3 regions of the Pseudocitrobacter cyperus genome follow, and region 2 is predicted to be linked to each of the others. Evidence: riboswitches for the same ligand, from Rfam matches in the RefSeq annotation. Region 2 holds a riboswitch; each other region holds the start of a gene.
The links. A riboswitch is a leader RNA that binds a small molecule or an ion and turns the genes downstream of it on or off. The one in region 2 is predicted to bind thiamine pyrophosphate.

Region 1 (5,421 bases), on a different contig from region 2:
ATAAATGAGAATCAAAGATTTTATCGGCAATACGTAACATGTCAGCCCCCGGCTATAACCTGGAAAAGCAGGATCTGATCGCCGTCCTGCACAATGTGATGTTCCCAACGCTCGCGCGGCAGGATTTGCTGATTGAGCGCCAGCGCGACGCCCGGTTTTAACTGTTCCAGTTTGGTGAGCAGGGCGGTGACGGAGAGTCCTTCCGCGCACTGCATGGGTTCGTCATTAAACTGAATCTGCATGGCGACCTCCACAAACCGGGCAGCCCGCCGCGCGATGCAGCGCCAGGTTTCTCCACTGGTGCGCGCGGGCGTCAAACAGACGTAAGGTATTGCTGGTGGGCATACCGCTTAACAGCTTGATGGCTTCCAGCGCCTGCAATGTCCCCATTACGCCAACCACCGGGCCGACGACGCCTGCTGTGCGGCAGTTGCGCTCTGGTTCGGCATCGTCCGGCCACAGACAACGGTAACAGCCTTGCGTCCACGGCGGCGTCAGTACCATTATCTGCCCGCCGAACCCTACCGCGCTTGCGGTGATCAGCGGCGTGTTCAGCGCCACACAGGCGGCGTTAATCGCCTGGCGCGTTGCCATGTTATCGGTGCAATCGAGCACCAGATCCACTTCTTGTACCGCCTGCCTGAGCGCATCGCCCGCCAGCCGCTGGGTGAGCGTTGTGAGAGTGATATCCGGGTTTAATGCGGCCAGTCGCTCGCGTGTCGCATCCGCTTTGGCGCGGGCGATGTCGTGCGTGGTAAACGTAATCTGACGGTGAAGATTGCTGAGATGGACTTCGTCATCGTCGGCAAGCACTAATGTGCCGACGCCCGCGCCGGCAAGATAGAGCGCCGCAGGCGCGCCCAACCCGCCGAGCCCGACGATAAGCACCCGGCTGGCGAGCAATTTTTGCTGGCCCTCCACGGCGATATCCTCCAGTAACATCTGGCGGCTGTAGCGCATGAAATCGCGATCATTCATCGCCCACTCCTGCCAGCGCCAGTAGCTTTGCGGTGGCGTCGCGCCAGTCTGCGGCCTGCGTAATCGCACTCACGACAGCGATGCTGCCGACGCCGGTCGCCAGCACCGCTGGGGCGCGTTCAAGGCTGATACCGCCAATGGCAACCGTCGGGTAATCTCCCAGCCGTGAGATATGTACGGCGAGTTGCTCCACCCCCTGCGGCGCGGAAGGCATCTGCTTGGTTTGCGTGGGGAATACGTGGCCAAGGGCGATGTAGGAAGGCTGCGCCGCCAGCGCGACGTCAATTTCCATATCATCATGGGTCGACACGCCAAGCCGTAAGTTGGCTGCGCGAATCGCATCGAGATCGGTCGTTTCCAGATCTTCCTGCCCCAGATGCACGCCATAAGCCTGGTGTTTAATCGCCAGACGCCAGTAGTCATTAATAAACAAACGCGCGTTATAGCGCCGACCCAACGCGATGGCGGCGATGACATCAGCCTCTACCTCATCATCCTGCTTATCTTTTATGCGTAGCTGGATTGTGCGCACACCGGCTTCCAGCAAACGTGCGATCCACTCCACGCTATCGACAACGGGATAGAGACCTAAACGGAAAGGAACCGGGGGAAAATGGGGCTGATACATTATTGATTCTCCTGAGGGATATAAATTTCGCCACCCCGGGCGCGGAACTGCCCGGACATCCCGGCCATGCCATCCTCCACGGCTTGTTGCGCTGCGTAATCGCGCACTTCCTGGGTGATTTTCATGGAACAGAATTTGGGGCCGCACATGGAGCAGAAATGAGCAACCTTGCCAGATTCCTGCGGCAGTGTTTCATCGTGATACGCACGGGCGGTGAAGGGGTCGAGGGCGAGGTTGAACTGATCTTCCCAGCGAAATTCAAAGCGCGCTTTCGACATGGCGTTATCGCGAATTTGCGCGCCGGGATGGCCTTTTGCCAGGTCTGCCGCATGGGCGGCTATCTTATATGTGATAAGCCCTTGTTTTACGTCTTCTTTGTTGGGTAAGCCAAGGTGCTCTTTTGGCGTCACATAACAGAGCATGGCGCAGCCGAACCAGCCAATCATTGCCGCGCCAATCCCGGAGGTGAAATGGTCGTAACCAGGGGCAATGTCGGTGGTGAGCGGCCCGAGTGTATAAAAAGGCGCTTCGTGGCAGTGTTCCAGCTCTTCAGTCATATTGCGGCGGATCATCTGCATTGGCACATGGCCGGGGCCTTCAATCATCACCTGTACGTCATACTCCCAGGCGATTTTCGTCAGCTCACCCAGGGTATGCAGTTCGGCAAATTGAGCTTCATCGTTAGCATCCTGAATGGAGCCCGGGCGCAGGCCGTCGCCCAGTGACAGCGAGACATCATAGGCCGCACAGATTTCACAGATTTCGCGGAAGTGCTGATAGAGGAAGTTTTCCTGATGATGCGACAGGCACCATTTCGCCATGATCGATCCGCCGCGTGACACAATCCCCGTCAGGCGTTTGGCGGTCATCGGCACGTAGCGCAGCAGTACGCCCGCATGAATGGTAAAGTAGTCGACGCCCTGTTCCGCCTGCTCCAGCAGTGTGTCGCGGAACGCTTCCCAGGTGAGATCTTCAGCGATCCCGTTGACCTTCTCCAGCGCCTGGTAGATCGGTACTGTGCCAATCGGTACCGGGCTGTTGCGCAGGATCCACTCGCGGGTTTCATGGATGTAGCGACCCGTTGAGAGATCCATCACCGTATCGGCTCCCCAGCGTGTCGCCCACACCAGTTTTTCCACCTCCTCCTCAATAGAGGAGGTGACTGCCGAGTTGCCAATATTGGCGTTCACCTTCACCAGGAAGTTGCGCCCGATGATCATCGGTTCTGATTCCGGATGATTAATATTGGCCGGGATTATCGCCCGACCAGCCGCCACTTCGGCGCGCACGAACTCAGGCGTAATATTTGGCGGCAGCAACGTACCGAAACTTTGCCCCGGATGCTGCTGACGCAGCGCTTCGCTGCGAATACGCTCGCGCCCCATGTTTTCGCGCAGGGCGATGAACTCCATCTCCGGGGTGATTACCCCCCGGCGCGCATAGTGCAGTTGGGTGACGCGTTTGCCGGGTCGCGCACGTTTTGGTGTCAGCAGGCCGGTGAAGCGCAGCGCATCGAGAAACTCATCTGCCAGGCGTGACTGGGTATAGGCGGAGCTGCGCGCTGTTAACGTTTCGCTATCTGCACGCGCATCAATCCATGGCTGGCGAAGTTTTGCCAGCCCCTGGCGAACATCAATCGTTTCTGCCGGGTCGCCGTAGGGGCCAGATGTATCGTAAACCGGAATCGCTTCGTTCTCTTCGAACTGCGGGTTCTCTTTGCTTCCGCCGATGAGCGTCGGGCTTAGCTGGATCTCGCGCATGGGGACGCGCACGCCAGCCTGTGAGCCTGTAAGATAAATACGGCGCGAGTTAGGGAAAGCAGTGCCTTCCAGAGTATGAATAAAGCGTTGAGCCTGTTCGCGTTGTTCGCGGCGGGTTAGTTTTGTTGTAGACATAGCGCATACCAGATTGAAAGGATATGGCTTGTCAGACGACGGATGGAGTAATGGCTGCACAGCGCCCGTGAAGGCAAAGGCATAAAACTAAATTACTCTTGTTCCCTTCGCAGGTATTAGCCTGATCAGGTTCCGCGGATCCCGAATTAACGGTCTCAGCCTGTGCTTTCACACGTGGCACTCCGACAAGATGTAGCCCCTCTAAAGGGGCAATGAATGTAAACTACGCGTTAATGCGTAAAATCTCAAGCGGGACGTTTGATCCCGCCATTCTCGTGCATTGCATCCAGCACAAGCATAATTAGCTTATCTTCGAGTTCAAAACGCGCCTCCAGCGCTTCGCCGATATCCGACAACGCCTGTTGAAATTCAAAGCAATTATCGTGATCGATGGCCGTCTCCAGGCTGGAGTCGTAGTATTCCATAATTAACTGGGTATTGGCTTCCAGCCTGGGCCAGATTTTGGTGGCGGTTAAAAGCGCATTGTCGCCTTCCAATTTATGGAGAATGCGTTCATAAATACTGAAGTGACAGGAGGAGAGGTAGTCCACCAGTCGCTGACAAAAATCATCCAGTGCTTTTTCATTCAGCCGTATAAACGATTCTTTGCCAGGCTTAATCCCAATCAGGTTGGAATAAGCGACAAGCAATTGCTTGCGTATGTTGAGCCAGCGGTCGACCAGTTTGTTACTGCCTCCAACATGCTCCGTCAGGCTTTCGAGCTGGTTTAACATGTGATTGACTCCGCACAAGTGGGTTTAAAGACTGCGCACTAAGATGTAACGATAATGTAAATAACATGCCAGTGAAGCAAAGGTAGTGCAATAGATATGGATCGTATAATTGAAAAATTAGACATCGGCTGGTGGGTCGTCAGCCATGAGCAAAAATTATGGTTGCCGGGCGGTGAATTACCCTGGGGCGAAGCGGGAAATTTCGATCTTGCGGGGCAACGCGCGCTGCGGATTGGTGAATGGCAAGGCTCGCCGGTGTGGCTGATTCAGCAACCACGTCGCCATGATATGGGCTCGCTGCGGCAAATTCTCGACCAGGATGCGGGCCTGTTTCAACTGGCCGGGCGTGGCGTGCAGTTAGCGGAGTTCTACCGCTCGCATAAATTCTGCGGCTACTGCGGGCATACCATGCACCCGAGTAAAACCGAGTGGGCAATGCTCTGCGGCCACTGCCGCCAACGCTACTACCCGCAAATCGCCCCCTGCATTATCGTCGCTATCCGCCGTGATGATTCCATTCTGCTGGCCCAACATACCCGTCATCGCAATGGCATACATACCGTACTGGCCGGGTTTGTCGAAGTGGGCGAAACGCTCGAGCAGGCCGTCGCGCGTGAAGTGATGGAGGAGAGCAGTATAAAAATCAAAAACCTGCGTTATGTCACTTCCCAGCCATGGCCATTCCCGCAATCGCTGATGACCGCGTTTATGGCCGAATATGACAGCGGCGATATCGCGATCGACCCGAAAGAGCTGCTGGAAGCTAACTGGTATCGCTATGACGATTTACCGCTTTTGCCGCCGCCAGGAACCGTCGCACGTCGGCTTATCGAAGACACTGTCGCACTCTGCCGGGCAGAGTATGAGTGACACTCATGTTACACTGGCGTGAAAGAGCTCAAGGAATGGAAAAATGACCGAACTTAAAAACGATCGTTACCTGCGTGCGCTGCTGCGTCAGCCTGTAGATGTCACCCCTGTCTGGATGATGCGCCAGGCGGGCCGCTATTTACCGGAGTATAAAGCCACCCGTGCTCAGGCCGGGGATTTTATGTCCCTGTGCAAAAATGCCGAACTGGCCTGTGAGGTAACGCTGCAACCGCTGCGCCGTTACCCGCTGGATGCGGCTATTCTGTTCTCCGATATTCTGACCATCCCGGATGCGATGGGACTCGGGCTCTATTTT
Region 2 (5,421 bases):
ATCGGCCTGCTTTGCCGCCACCAGTCGTGGGGGGAGTGCAGGGTCTGACGGGGGAATAATCGTCACTTCCAGCCCCTCGTCTTTAAACGCGCCAATCTGCTGTGCCACCATAATAGGGGCATGATCCGGATTGATATACCAGTCCAGCACCAGCGAAACTTTTTCCAGCGCCCATGCATTCTGTGTAACAAGGTTGCTGGCCAGCAGGACAGCAAGAGCGGGTTTAATCCTGTTTTTCGTCATTTGTCGTTTCTCAATGGTTATCCGGCACCCAGTAAATCAGGCGGCGAAGCAGGGTATCAATGGCCATCCACAGGGAGATGGTCAGCAGAATCAATATTAATAAGGCGGCGAAACAGATATCGCTTTGCATACGCGCATTGGCATTTAGCATCACATAGCCAAGCCCTTCAGCCGAGCCGACCCATTCACCAATAATGGCGCCGATGGGGGCGACGGCAGCGGCCATGCGCAGCCCGGAGCCGAAAGCAGGAAGGGCGGCCATCAGTTGAACATGGCGTAGCAACGCCCAACGCGAGGCTCCCAGGGTACGGGCAAGATCCAGATAATCACCGCTAACCCGCCGCAGGCCATCGAACAGCGCGGATGTCACCGGGAAGAAGATAATTAATACCGCCATCGTCACTTTGGCGCTCATCCCGAAGCCAAACCACAGCACCAGTAAAGGGGCGAGGGCAAAGACAGGGATCGCCTGACTGGTTAACACCACTGGCATAACCCAGCGCTGAAGGCGGGGAGAAAAGACCATACAGAGCGCCAGTATCGCCCCCAGCAGCACGCCGATGACCAAACCGCTGGCGATTTCAGAAAGAGTAATCAGCGTGTGCCACCCCAGATAGCGGGCGTTATCGTGAAGCGCCTGGATCACCGCGACGGGGGACGGGAGCAGAAAAGCAGGAATATCTCCCAGCGTCGCCAGCCACCACAAACCGATTAGCCCAATAAACAGGGTTAACCCGCGCCAGATACGTGAAAGAACGCTCATTGTGTGCTCCTGGTTAACAATCTCATCAGGGCACTCTGACTCTGGATGACCGCAGGGTCATCAATCTGGCGTGGCGGAGATCCGTCGGGCGAGTTCGTATCATCAATTCCACCCGGATGTTGCGATAGCACAAGGATCTTATGGCTGAGGCGACATGCTTCCGCAGGATCGTGCGTAATCAGTAGCACGGTACGATCGGCCAGAAGTTCTGCGGCCATTGTCTGAATGGTTGCCCGGGTAATGGCATCCAGCGCTGAAAAGGGTTCATCCATCAGCACGATGGGTTGTTGCTCGTAGAGGGTTCGTGCAATCGCGGCGCGCTGGCGCATCCCGCCAGAAAGCGTTTCAGGGAGTGATGCGCCGCAGCCGCTCAGCCCCACGCGCTCCAGCAGATATTGCGCACGCTCACGGTCAGCTTTTTCGCCGCGCAGACGTGAACCGAGACACACATTCTGTTCAATCGTCAGCCACGGATAGAGCAAATCGCGTTGCCCCATCCAGGCGATCCGCCCGCTTAGTGGGCGACCTTTGTCATCCGTTACTGTGCCTGACGTAGGGGACAGCAGCCCGGCGACGATACGCAGCAGACTGGTTTTTCCCGCACCGCTCGCGCCCAATAAAGAGACAAAACGTCCCGCCGGAATGTCGATATTGAGCTTTTCAAATACCGTTTTAGCCCCATAGCGTAACGTTAAATCAGCCACTCTGATGGCCGGTGATGTATTCACATCCATCATGATTTGGCATCCAGCCCCATCTGCCAGAATGCGCCTTCCAGTCGGGTTGCGGTGGTAAAAAGCGTAGTCAGTTCGGCGAAACGGCTGTCGCCGCCGCGTTGCTGCGCCAGGGTTTCGAACAGGGTCAGTGATGACTGAACACCGGCAAGATAGCTTTCATCACCGTAGTTGCGGATCCACGGGCCGTAAGGGTTGCCCTCGAAAACTGTCGCGGGGTCATTCAGAAGGCGCAGACCGATTTCGGCATAGCCCGCAACGCAGGGCATCAGGACGGTAAGCAGATCCAGCACATCGCCGGAATGGCCGACATCCAGTACATAGCGAGTGTAATTGATGGTCTCTGCGGCCTCTTCGACCTGGATGATATCCGATTCCGATAATCCCCATTGCTGGCAGTAACTGAGATGCAGGGGAAGTTCATTCAGAATGGCGTTCAACGATGCGCTTGCGGCACGCATCTGTGCAGGCGTTTGCAGCTTACTCACCAGCAAAGCATAGGCACGAGCGAAATGAATTAAAAACAGATAATCCTGGGTCAGATAACGGCGGAACGCAGGCTCAGGCAGAGTGCCCGCGCCAAGTTGCTGCACAAAATCATGGGCGACATAACCGCGCCAGTGGCTACCTGCCTGCTGGCGAAGGCGTCCGTAAAGACCGCTTTCAAACATCGATAAAGACATGGGACCTCCAGTAATGAGTGGAGATCCGGGCGCAATGAGGGAAGAACAGGAATGGCTGTACAGAAAAATGGCTAACCCGTCCCTTCGCTGGCATGACCCAGATCAGGTTCTAAGGGTTCGGCTTACGCCATCTCAGCCCATTCTGGACACCCCTCGGACAGGAGGTTTTATACGATATTTCGCTTGTGAATACAACGAGAGAGGAGGCTTACCGGGTAGCTCTCCCGGTAAGCGGGGGGTATCAGATTTTAGGAATACGTAAAGTTTGGCCAGGATAGATTTTATCCGGGTGGGAGAGCATAGGGCGGTTGGCTTCAAAAATGGCGTTATACTTATTGGCATCGCCATAAACCGACTTTGAAATGGCGCTCAGCGTATCACCGGATTTCACAGTGTAGTACGTCGCTTCATCGGAAGTATCCGCCGCCTTAATGTTATTCTCAACTTCACTGACGCCCGCGACGTTACCGATCGCCACCTGGATTTTCTCTTTCTGTTCCTGGGTTAAGCCATCGCCAGTGACGCTGGCTTTGCCATCGACCACGGTGACCTGAACCTTATCCGCGCCAGGAATGTTAAGTTTCTTCAGGTGCTCCATCACTTTTTCACCCTGATCCTGATGCGTATCCGTCAGCTTATCCCACAGTTTTTCACCAGCTTCTTTCACGAAGTTAAACAGTCCCATATCCTTTCTCCAGTAAAGAATGTCAGGGTAAGCATAGCAGAGGGTTATCGATTCCGTGCATTAGTGTCCCCAGCGAGTTTTGAGGTAGTTCACGGCCTGACGCGTTTGTGGCTGATTAAGATTATCTTCCCGGAACAGGATGGTGCCGTTGATACCGGGAATCGATTCGTTTAAATCGATCTGTTTGCTCAGTTCCGGCACACCGCCATTAATCGCCCAGTCGGGCTCTTTCCTGGAGGGTTCTCCGACTTTGTAAAGCGCCACCCCGATGTATAGCCGCGTATTGGTGGGTTTAACGACGTCTGCCCACCATTTAGCCAGCACATCATAACGGGCTGCATCCCGGGCGAACGGCCAGTATAGCTGCGGGGCGATGTAATCCAGCAGACCCAGTTTCACCCACTGGCGTGTATCGGCAAAGGACTCATCATAAGCCGCCGCCCCGCGCGTATCTGAGCCTAACGGATCGTGAGAGCGGTTACGCCAGACGCCCGCCGGGCTTACGCCGAACTCAACGCCAGGTTTCAGTTGCTTAATGGTGTGTGAAACCTGCTCAATCAGGCTCTGCGTATTGTGACGACGCCAGTCCGCTTTCGAGGCATATTGCTGCCCGTATGTGCGCCATGTCTGGTTATCATTCAGCGCAGAACCGGGGGTTTCCGTATAGAAATAATCATCAAATTGCACGCCATCAACGGGATAGTTTGTCACCACTTCCGCCACAATGCTGGTTATCCAGTCACGGACTTCAGGAATACCGGGGTCGAGCACAAAACGGTCGCTGGAGGTGCGGATCCAGTCACGATGCAAAACAAAGATACTGGCCGGCTGCTGCGACAATGTGCGATTAAGCTCCGCCACCGTCGAGGGTTTGGTATTTGTCGTCACCCGATAGGGGTTGAACCACGCGTGGACTTTCATGCCGCGCTTATGCGCTTCATCCAGCATAAACTGCAGGGGGTCGTAACCGGGGTTTTCGCCAATTTTGCCGGTTAACGTATCGGACCAGGGCAAAATTTTTGATGGCCATAGGGCAGTTCCGTCTGGCTTGACCTGGAAAAACACGGTGTTAATACCGAGCTGTTTAAGATTGTCCAGCTTGGCGGTGAGCGCTTCTTTCTGTTTATTAATACGAATGGCCGGGCTACTGATATTCACGGTGTTAACCGGAGGCCAGTCGAGGCGAGAGACCGTCGCCAGCCAAACGCCGCGCATCGGTTCACTGTTTTGTGGTGACTTCACCGAAGGCTGTGATTGATTGCCAGAGGGTGTAACCAGCGAACTCGGCGGTTTAGAAGAGCAACTGACAACAAGTAAAGCGGCGGCAACCAGGGTGCCAATTTTTTTAACCTGAGTGACCGGGGAGACGCCCCGCAAAGAGATGATCATAAACGCCTGTTTTCTACTAGTCCCTTGAGTGGCGATATTCTCTTACGATTTGCGGGGGAAGGGAATCAGATCTTATCGTCACGTCCCTGCAACCACGGGTTAAACGTGGGTTCGGGAGCGGTGTTATCTTCCAGTGAATCGAGATAAAGCGCTTCAACTTCTGCGCGAGCCCACGGGGTGCGTCGCAAAAATTTGAGACTGGATTTCACACTGGGATCTTTTTTGAAGCAGTTAATGTTGACCCGTTTAGCCAGTTGTTCCCAACCATAGCGGGCAACAAGAGCATTTATCTGCATCTCGAGCGTAACGCCGTGTAAAGGATCGTTGGAGCGGTGAGTTGTCATGAGGCGTCCGGTAGTGAAGTGCGACCTGGAAGCGGGGAAGGTTACAAGAAACTTGCTGCTTCAGCAATGAACAGGGGCGCGTTAGCGCCCCAATGCGTCTTACTCAAACAGCCTGCGGTGCAGTTCAATGACGGCGCTATCGGCGGATTCCCCCGGTAACAAGACGCTCAGATGATTATCTGAAGCGCCATGGCAAATCATGCGCACTGCATGATCGGCAAGGCCGCTAAATGCGTCCCGGCATACGCCTGTTTCCTGGTGAAGTTGGTTGCCAATCAGCGTAACAAGGGCCAGACCGGTTTCAATTTCAACCCGACAGTGAGAGGAGAGTGCCGTCAGCAGCGAAGTGGTCAGCGTGTGGTCTTCCCCGGACGTCGACCCCGTGGAGTCGAGCGCCAGTGCAACGCTATTCTCGGAAGTGGTAAGCAGATCCACCGCAACCTCATGGTTGGCCAGAATGGCAAACATTTCGGCAAAGAATGCGTAGGCGGGCTGTTCGTGTAGGCTGTGCAGTCTCAGCAGAGTTTGCTTACGGCGAACGGCAATGGCGCGATAGCGTGGCGGGTTTTCTGTTTCCCGA
Region 3 (5,421 bases), on a different contig from region 2:
GAGTTCTATGGTTGTGGCTTTCGGCCCGCCGCCCAGTGAAAGCACGGTGGCGAAGCTGGCGAAGCAGAGCATAAAGATAAGCGCGCTGATGGGCAGGATTTGCCGACGTAACCACGGCCATTCCACGAAGCGAAAGAAGTTAAACCCACGTATGCCGAGCTGGGCGGCAAGCTGACGTTGTTCGCCGGGGATCTGTTCCAGCGCCTGCAATAGCAGACGCGTCGCCATCGGCATATTGAAAAAGACGTGCGCCAGCAAAATGCCCTGTAAGCCGTAGGGCGAGAAGCGCCATTCCAGCCCCAGGGCGGCAAAAATCTGCGCCAGCCAACCCTGGCGACCGTAAACGCTCAGAATGCCGAATACCGCGACCAGAACAGGGAGAATTAACGTCATTGCGCACAGGCGCAGCAACAGTTCGCGGCCAGCAAAGCGGCGGCGATAGAGTGCGCGGGCGAGGAAAATGGCAGGCACAACCGACAGCAGCGCAGAGAGAAATGCCTGCCAGAAAGAGAAACGCACCACATGCCAGAGATAGCTATCGGCCAGCAGCGTATGCCAGCTTGCCTCCGGGGCGCTTAACCAGAGTGACAGAAACGCAGCCAGCGCCACAGCGACGATAAGCACCGCCGCTGTGAGGCCTGGCCAGAACCAGCCGGGAATTAACGGCTGACGGCGCGTTGCCATGCTGCAATCCAGTTCTGTCGTTCTGCGGCCACTTCCTGCGGAGTAAATTCCAGCGCGGTTTGCGGTTTGGCGAGCGCATCAAAACCCGCAGGCAGCGTTACTCCGGCCACCGGATACATCCAGTTGCCGGTCGGAATGGCCTGCTGGAACGCCGGAGATACCATAAATTTCAGGAATTTTTCTGCCAGTTCCGGCTGTTTGCTGGCGGCAGTGCGCGCTGCCACTTCTACCTGTAAATAGTGCCCTTCGGCAAACGGCGCGGCGGCGTAGTTGTCTTTTTTCTCTTCGATAATATGATACGCCGGGGAGGTGGTATAGCTCAGCACCAGGTCGCTCTCGCCTTTCAGGAACAGGCCGTAGGCTTCACTCCAGCCTTTAGTGACGGTGACGGTTTTTGCCGCCAGTTTTTGCCAGGCTTGCGGAGCATCATCGCCGTAGACTTTTTGCATCCACAGCAGCAGGCCAAGCCCCGGTGTGCTGGTGCGCGGATCCTGATAAATCACGCGCCATTTCTGATCGCTCTCAACCAGTTCTTTCAGGCTTTTCGGCGGGTTTTTCAGTTTGTTTTTGTCATAAACAAAGGCGAAATAGCCATAATCGAAGGGCACGAAGGTGTCATCGCTCCAGCCGCCGGGAACGTTAACGGCGCTTACCGGCACGCCGCTTTTAGCGAACAATTTTGTCTGGCTGGCGGCTTGCAATAGATTGTTATCGAGCCCCAGCACTACGTCAGCTTTGCTTTTTTTCCCTTCCATGCGCAGGCGATTAAGCAGGGAAACGCCATCTTCCAGAGCCACGAATTTCAGCTCGCAGTCACAGTCGGCTTCAAAGGCCTTTTTTACCACCGGGCCCGGGCCCCAGTCGGCAGCGAAGGAGTCATAGGTGTAAACCGTGAGCACCGGTTTGGCGAAAACTGGCATGGCGAGAAGCGCCAGCAGTGGCAGACATTTTTTTAACACTTTGCACCTCAGTAAGCAGGTGGCAAAGGATTTTGAGTTGGCCTCAAATCCCTCCGCCGGCGTTATCCGGATCAGGTTCGACGGGTATCTCTCAGCAAACTTCTGCACCCCGTTGAGTAGCTCGCTATTGTAATGATTACGTGAATAAATCAAAAGCGCTATGGATCCGGCGGAGCGAACCACGCGGATTTAAAGTCGAACCAGCCCAGCGTGTTCATTCGCACCCCGCGCATACTGCGTTGCCCCTGGATGCGCAGCCAGTGGTGGATGAGCGGCACAATCGCCTGCTGCTCCAGTAGCTGCTGGCACCAGGTCGGGAGATCCAGTTCACCCGCATGCCACTGACGAATGTCGCCCTGCCAGTCGCGCGCGATGCAGCGCTGAAGAAGCGGCACTTCACAGAGGTGGGCAAACAGGGAGAAATCCAGCGGCATGGTGAAATTAGCGCTGTTAAGCCACACATCGCTGACCACCTCGCCGCTGTGCCATTCGTCATAATCGATTTCATGAATTTCCAGTTTAACGCTATGTTCTGCCAGAAGTTTTTCCATAATTCTGGCAATAACCCGATGTTCGACGTGGTCGCGATAGAAACCGAGCGTAATGCGTTCCAGCCCGGCGGGTTTTTCGCTGATTTTTCTATGTGCGTGGTGCCAGCGCGGCAGCATGCCGTAGGCCGGGAACCAGTACTGCTGATACTGTTCAGAGGCGTGATAGAGCACATTCGCCGGGGAAAGTATGTGACTCAGCCAGCGGCGCACATTCTGATTAGCGCCGCGTGGTGAACGCGCGTCGAACAACAGATAGTAGCAGCCCTCTTCAAGACGGCTTTCGACGGCCTGCTCGCTTTGCGTGGTGCCCTGCAATGTGAGCCCGCAGCTAAGATCTTCCGCTACATCAGGGAGTACCCAAACATTCACTTCGTCTATTAATGCGCGAAACCCGAAGTATTCTTCGAAGGCATGTATTTTGAGCTGGTTCTGATTATTGCGCACTACCGCATAAGGGCCGGTACCAATCGGCTGATGGGCGAAATGGGGGAGTGAAGGCCATTCGCGCGGTAAAATCATCGCCGGTGTATGGCCCAGCAACCACGGCAGCCAGCGGTCGGCGTGGGAGAGATGGATATCCAGCGTCCAGGCGGTGGGAGAGACAATTTGCGTGATATGGGAGTAGAGCGGCAGAGCGTTAATACGCTCCAGCGAGCGGATAATGTCTTCCATCTCCAGCTCGCGGCCATTATGAAAATGAATACCTGGGCGCAAATAAAAGCGCCAGTGCAAAGGGGAAATCTCCTTCCAGTGGTGCGCAATGTCGGCTTCCAGTTCCCCATTTTCCTCATTTATGCGCGTCAGGGCGCTGAAAATCTGCCGGGCGATATGGGTTTCTGAACGGCGTAACGCCGTGCCAGGCAACAGATTTTGCATCGGGCGATAGTAGAGGACGCGCAGGATATGCCGCCCCTGGCGGAAGCTGCGCCCCAGATGCGAGACCAGCATTTGCCGCACCGTCGATTTATCACCAACCAGTTGCACCAGTTGGTCGATGCGATCCTGTTCCAGCAGGTCTTCTGCCCGCTGCTGCTGTAATGCCAGCCCGGTATAGAGAAAGGTTAAACGTGACCGTTTACCGCGCCCGGCCTCGGCTTCCCAGGTCAGCCAGCCGCGCTCTTCCATGGTGTTTAACAGGGTGCGCATGTGGCGGCGTGAACAGCTCAGTAGCTCCGCCAGTTCGTTCAGCGTCGTTTCCTGCGCCTTGCCATCGCAGCATTGCCACAGCCGGATGAATTGTTGTTGCAGTCGACCAGAAGGCATAAAAGGGGAACTCCTGACAAAAACTCAGCAATTTATTAATCCCTATATTAAGCCAATAATCAGTTTCGATGAAGCGGGGAGGTGAATATGAAGAGGTCAACCACACGTCAGTTCTATCAGTGCTATTTTCACGCGACACGCCATGTTTGCTGGCTGGCCCGCCAGATGGCAGGGATGCGGCTCAAAATGCTTGAAGATCTGATGCAGTGGGAGGTTACGCGCTCGACCTCTGAACACTAAATCGCCAAATCATGTGTGACTGAGTATTTGCCAGCAGGTATCATCTGCTGGCTTTTTTTATTTCTCGTGCGCTAAAGGATCTCTCATGCTCTGGATTATGACGATGGGACGACGTCTCAACGGTGTCTACGCGGCCTTTATGCTGGTGGCGTTTATGATGGGCGTTGCCGGGGCGTTACAGGCGCCGACGCTCAGTCTGTTTCTCAGCCGGGAAGTGGGCGCACAGCCGTTCTGGGTGGGGCTGTTTTATACGGTTAATGCTATCGCCGGGATCCTGGTCAGCCTGTGGCTGGCAAAACGATCTGACAGTCAGGGCGATCGTCGCAAGTTGATTATGTTCTGCTGCCTGATGGCGGTGGGAAATGCGCTGCTGTTCGCCTTCAATCGTCACTATTTAACCTTGATCACCTGCGGCGTGCTGCTGGCGTCTATCGCCAATGCCGCGATGCCACAGCTTTTTGCACTGGCGCGTGAGTATGCAGACAGCTCGGCGCGGGAAGTGGTGATGTTCAGTTCGGTGATGCGTGCGCAGCTTTCTCTGGCGTGGGTAATTGGCCCGCCGCTGGCGTTTATGCTGGCGCTGAATTACGGCTTTACGATGATGTTCGCGATTGCCGCCGGGATTTTTGCCATCAGCCTGGCGATGATTACGCTAATGCTGCCGTCTGTGGCGCGTGTTGAGCAGGCGGCGGACGTTGAAATCACCCAGGTCAGCGGCTGGAAAGATCCCAACGTGCGGATGCTGTTTATCGCCTCAACGCTGATGTGGACATGCAACACCATGTATATCATCGACATGCCGCTGTGGATCAGCAGCGATCTCGGCCTGCCGGATAAACTGGCAGGGATCCTGATGGGCACCGCAGCCGGGCTGGAAATTCCGGCGATGATCCTTGCGGGCTACTACGTTAAACGCTTCGGCAAGCGGCGGATGATGGTGACATCGGTAGCCTTTGGCGTACTGTTCTACGTGGGGTTGATTCTGTTCCACAGCGAAACGGCACTGCTGATTTTACAGCTATTTAATGCGGTGTTCATTGGCATCGTCGCCGGGATCGGCATGCTGTGGTTCCAGGATTTAATGCCGGGGCGCGCGGGGTCAGCGACAACGCTGTTTACCAATAGCATATCAACGGGCGTGATTCTGGCGGGGGTGATTCAGGGAGCCATCGCGCAGAGTTTTGGTCACGGGATGGTGTACTGGGTAATTGCCGCGATTTCGCTGGTGACGCTGTTTATGACCAGCCGGGTGAAAGACGTGTGATTCAGGTATGCCCTGCATGGAGGCAGGATGCTGGCTGTCATTATCTTGATGTATTCCGAATCGTCGTATCGGCCCACTTTTCTGCAGGAAAATGCCTTATCCTCTGGCTATTGCTTAAACATGAGCCAGAGGAAGGATGATGAATAAATTGCTGATTTTATCGTTGGTTATATCCATTTCGGCGATCTCCTGCGCCGAAGCGGCGTACCGTTCCTGCATGCTGAGTGGAGGGGAGGCCACGCACTGTTCGGGGCTCGCCAATGCCAACCATTTTCCGATTGAACAAAGCAATGGGCAATACCGGGATTGCCAGGTCGTTGGCGGAGATGTCACTGGCTGCTAAGGGCTATCAAATGTCAGCCATTTTCCGGTGAGGCAGAGCGGGGGAGAGTATCGTGATTGCGATATTGTGGGCGGAGAACCCGCCTCCTGCGTGGCGCTATCTGATGCGTCTGACTTT

Region 1: linked by a shared signal. The riboswitch ahead of thiC (phosphomethylpyrimidine synthase ThiC) and the one ahead of tenA (thiaminase II) in region 2 are both predicted to bind thiamine pyrophosphate.
Region 3: linked by a shared signal. The riboswitch ahead of thiB (thiamine ABC transporter substrate binding subunit) and the one ahead of tenA (thiaminase II) in region 2 are both predicted to bind thiamine pyrophosphate.

What each region holds. Positions count from the first base shown of each region.
Region 1 covers NZ_JAYMYY010000013.1:18,649-24,069, forward strand. The annotation lists gene thiG (thiazole synthase) at 1-40, opposite strand, end outside; gene thiS (sulfur carrier protein ThiS) at 42-242, opposite strand; gene thiF (thiazole biosynthesis adenylyltransferase ThiF) at 226-978, opposite strand; gene thiE (thiamine phosphate synthase) at 971-1,606, opposite strand; gene thiC (phosphomethylpyrimidine synthase ThiC) at 1,606-3,501, opposite strand; TPP riboswitch at 3,587-3,696, opposite strand; gene rsd (sigma D regulator) at 3,747-4,235, opposite strand; gene nudC (NAD(+) diphosphatase) at 4,332-5,105, shown strand; gene hemE (uroporphyrinogen decarboxylase) at 5,149-5,421, shown strand, end outside.
Region 2 covers NZ_JAYMYY010000001.1:506,547-511,967, reverse strand. The annotation lists gene VSR74_RS02510 (ABC transporter substrate-binding protein) at 1-243, opposite strand, end outside; gene VSR74_RS02505 (ABC transporter permease) at 254-1,006, opposite strand; gene VSR74_RS02500 (ABC transporter ATP-binding protein) at 1,003-1,743, opposite strand; gene tenA (thiaminase II) at 1,740-2,423, opposite strand; TPP riboswitch at 2,486-2,587, opposite strand; gene lysM (peptidoglycan-binding protein LysM) at 2,665-3,108, opposite strand; gene VSR74_RS02485 (glycoside hydrolase family 10 protein) at 3,169-4,497, opposite strand; gene VSR74_RS02480 (VF530 family protein) at 4,563-4,841, opposite strand; gene lysC (lysine-sensitive aspartokinase 3) at 4,941-5,421, opposite strand, start outside.
Region 3 covers NZ_JAYMYY010000002.1:156,577-161,997, reverse strand. The annotation lists gene thiP (thiamine/thiamine pyrophosphate ABC transporter permease ThiP) at 1-684, opposite strand, end outside; gene thiB (thiamine ABC transporter substrate binding subunit) at 660-1,643, opposite strand; TPP riboswitch at 1,674-1,765, opposite strand; gene sgrR (HTH-type transcriptional regulator SgrR) at 1,802-3,457, opposite strand; gene sgrT (glucose uptake inhibitor SgrT) at 3,545-3,697, shown strand; gene VSR74_RS09525 (sugar efflux transporter) at 3,783-4,961, shown strand; gene VSR74_RS09520 (hypothetical protein) at 5,098-5,304, shown strand.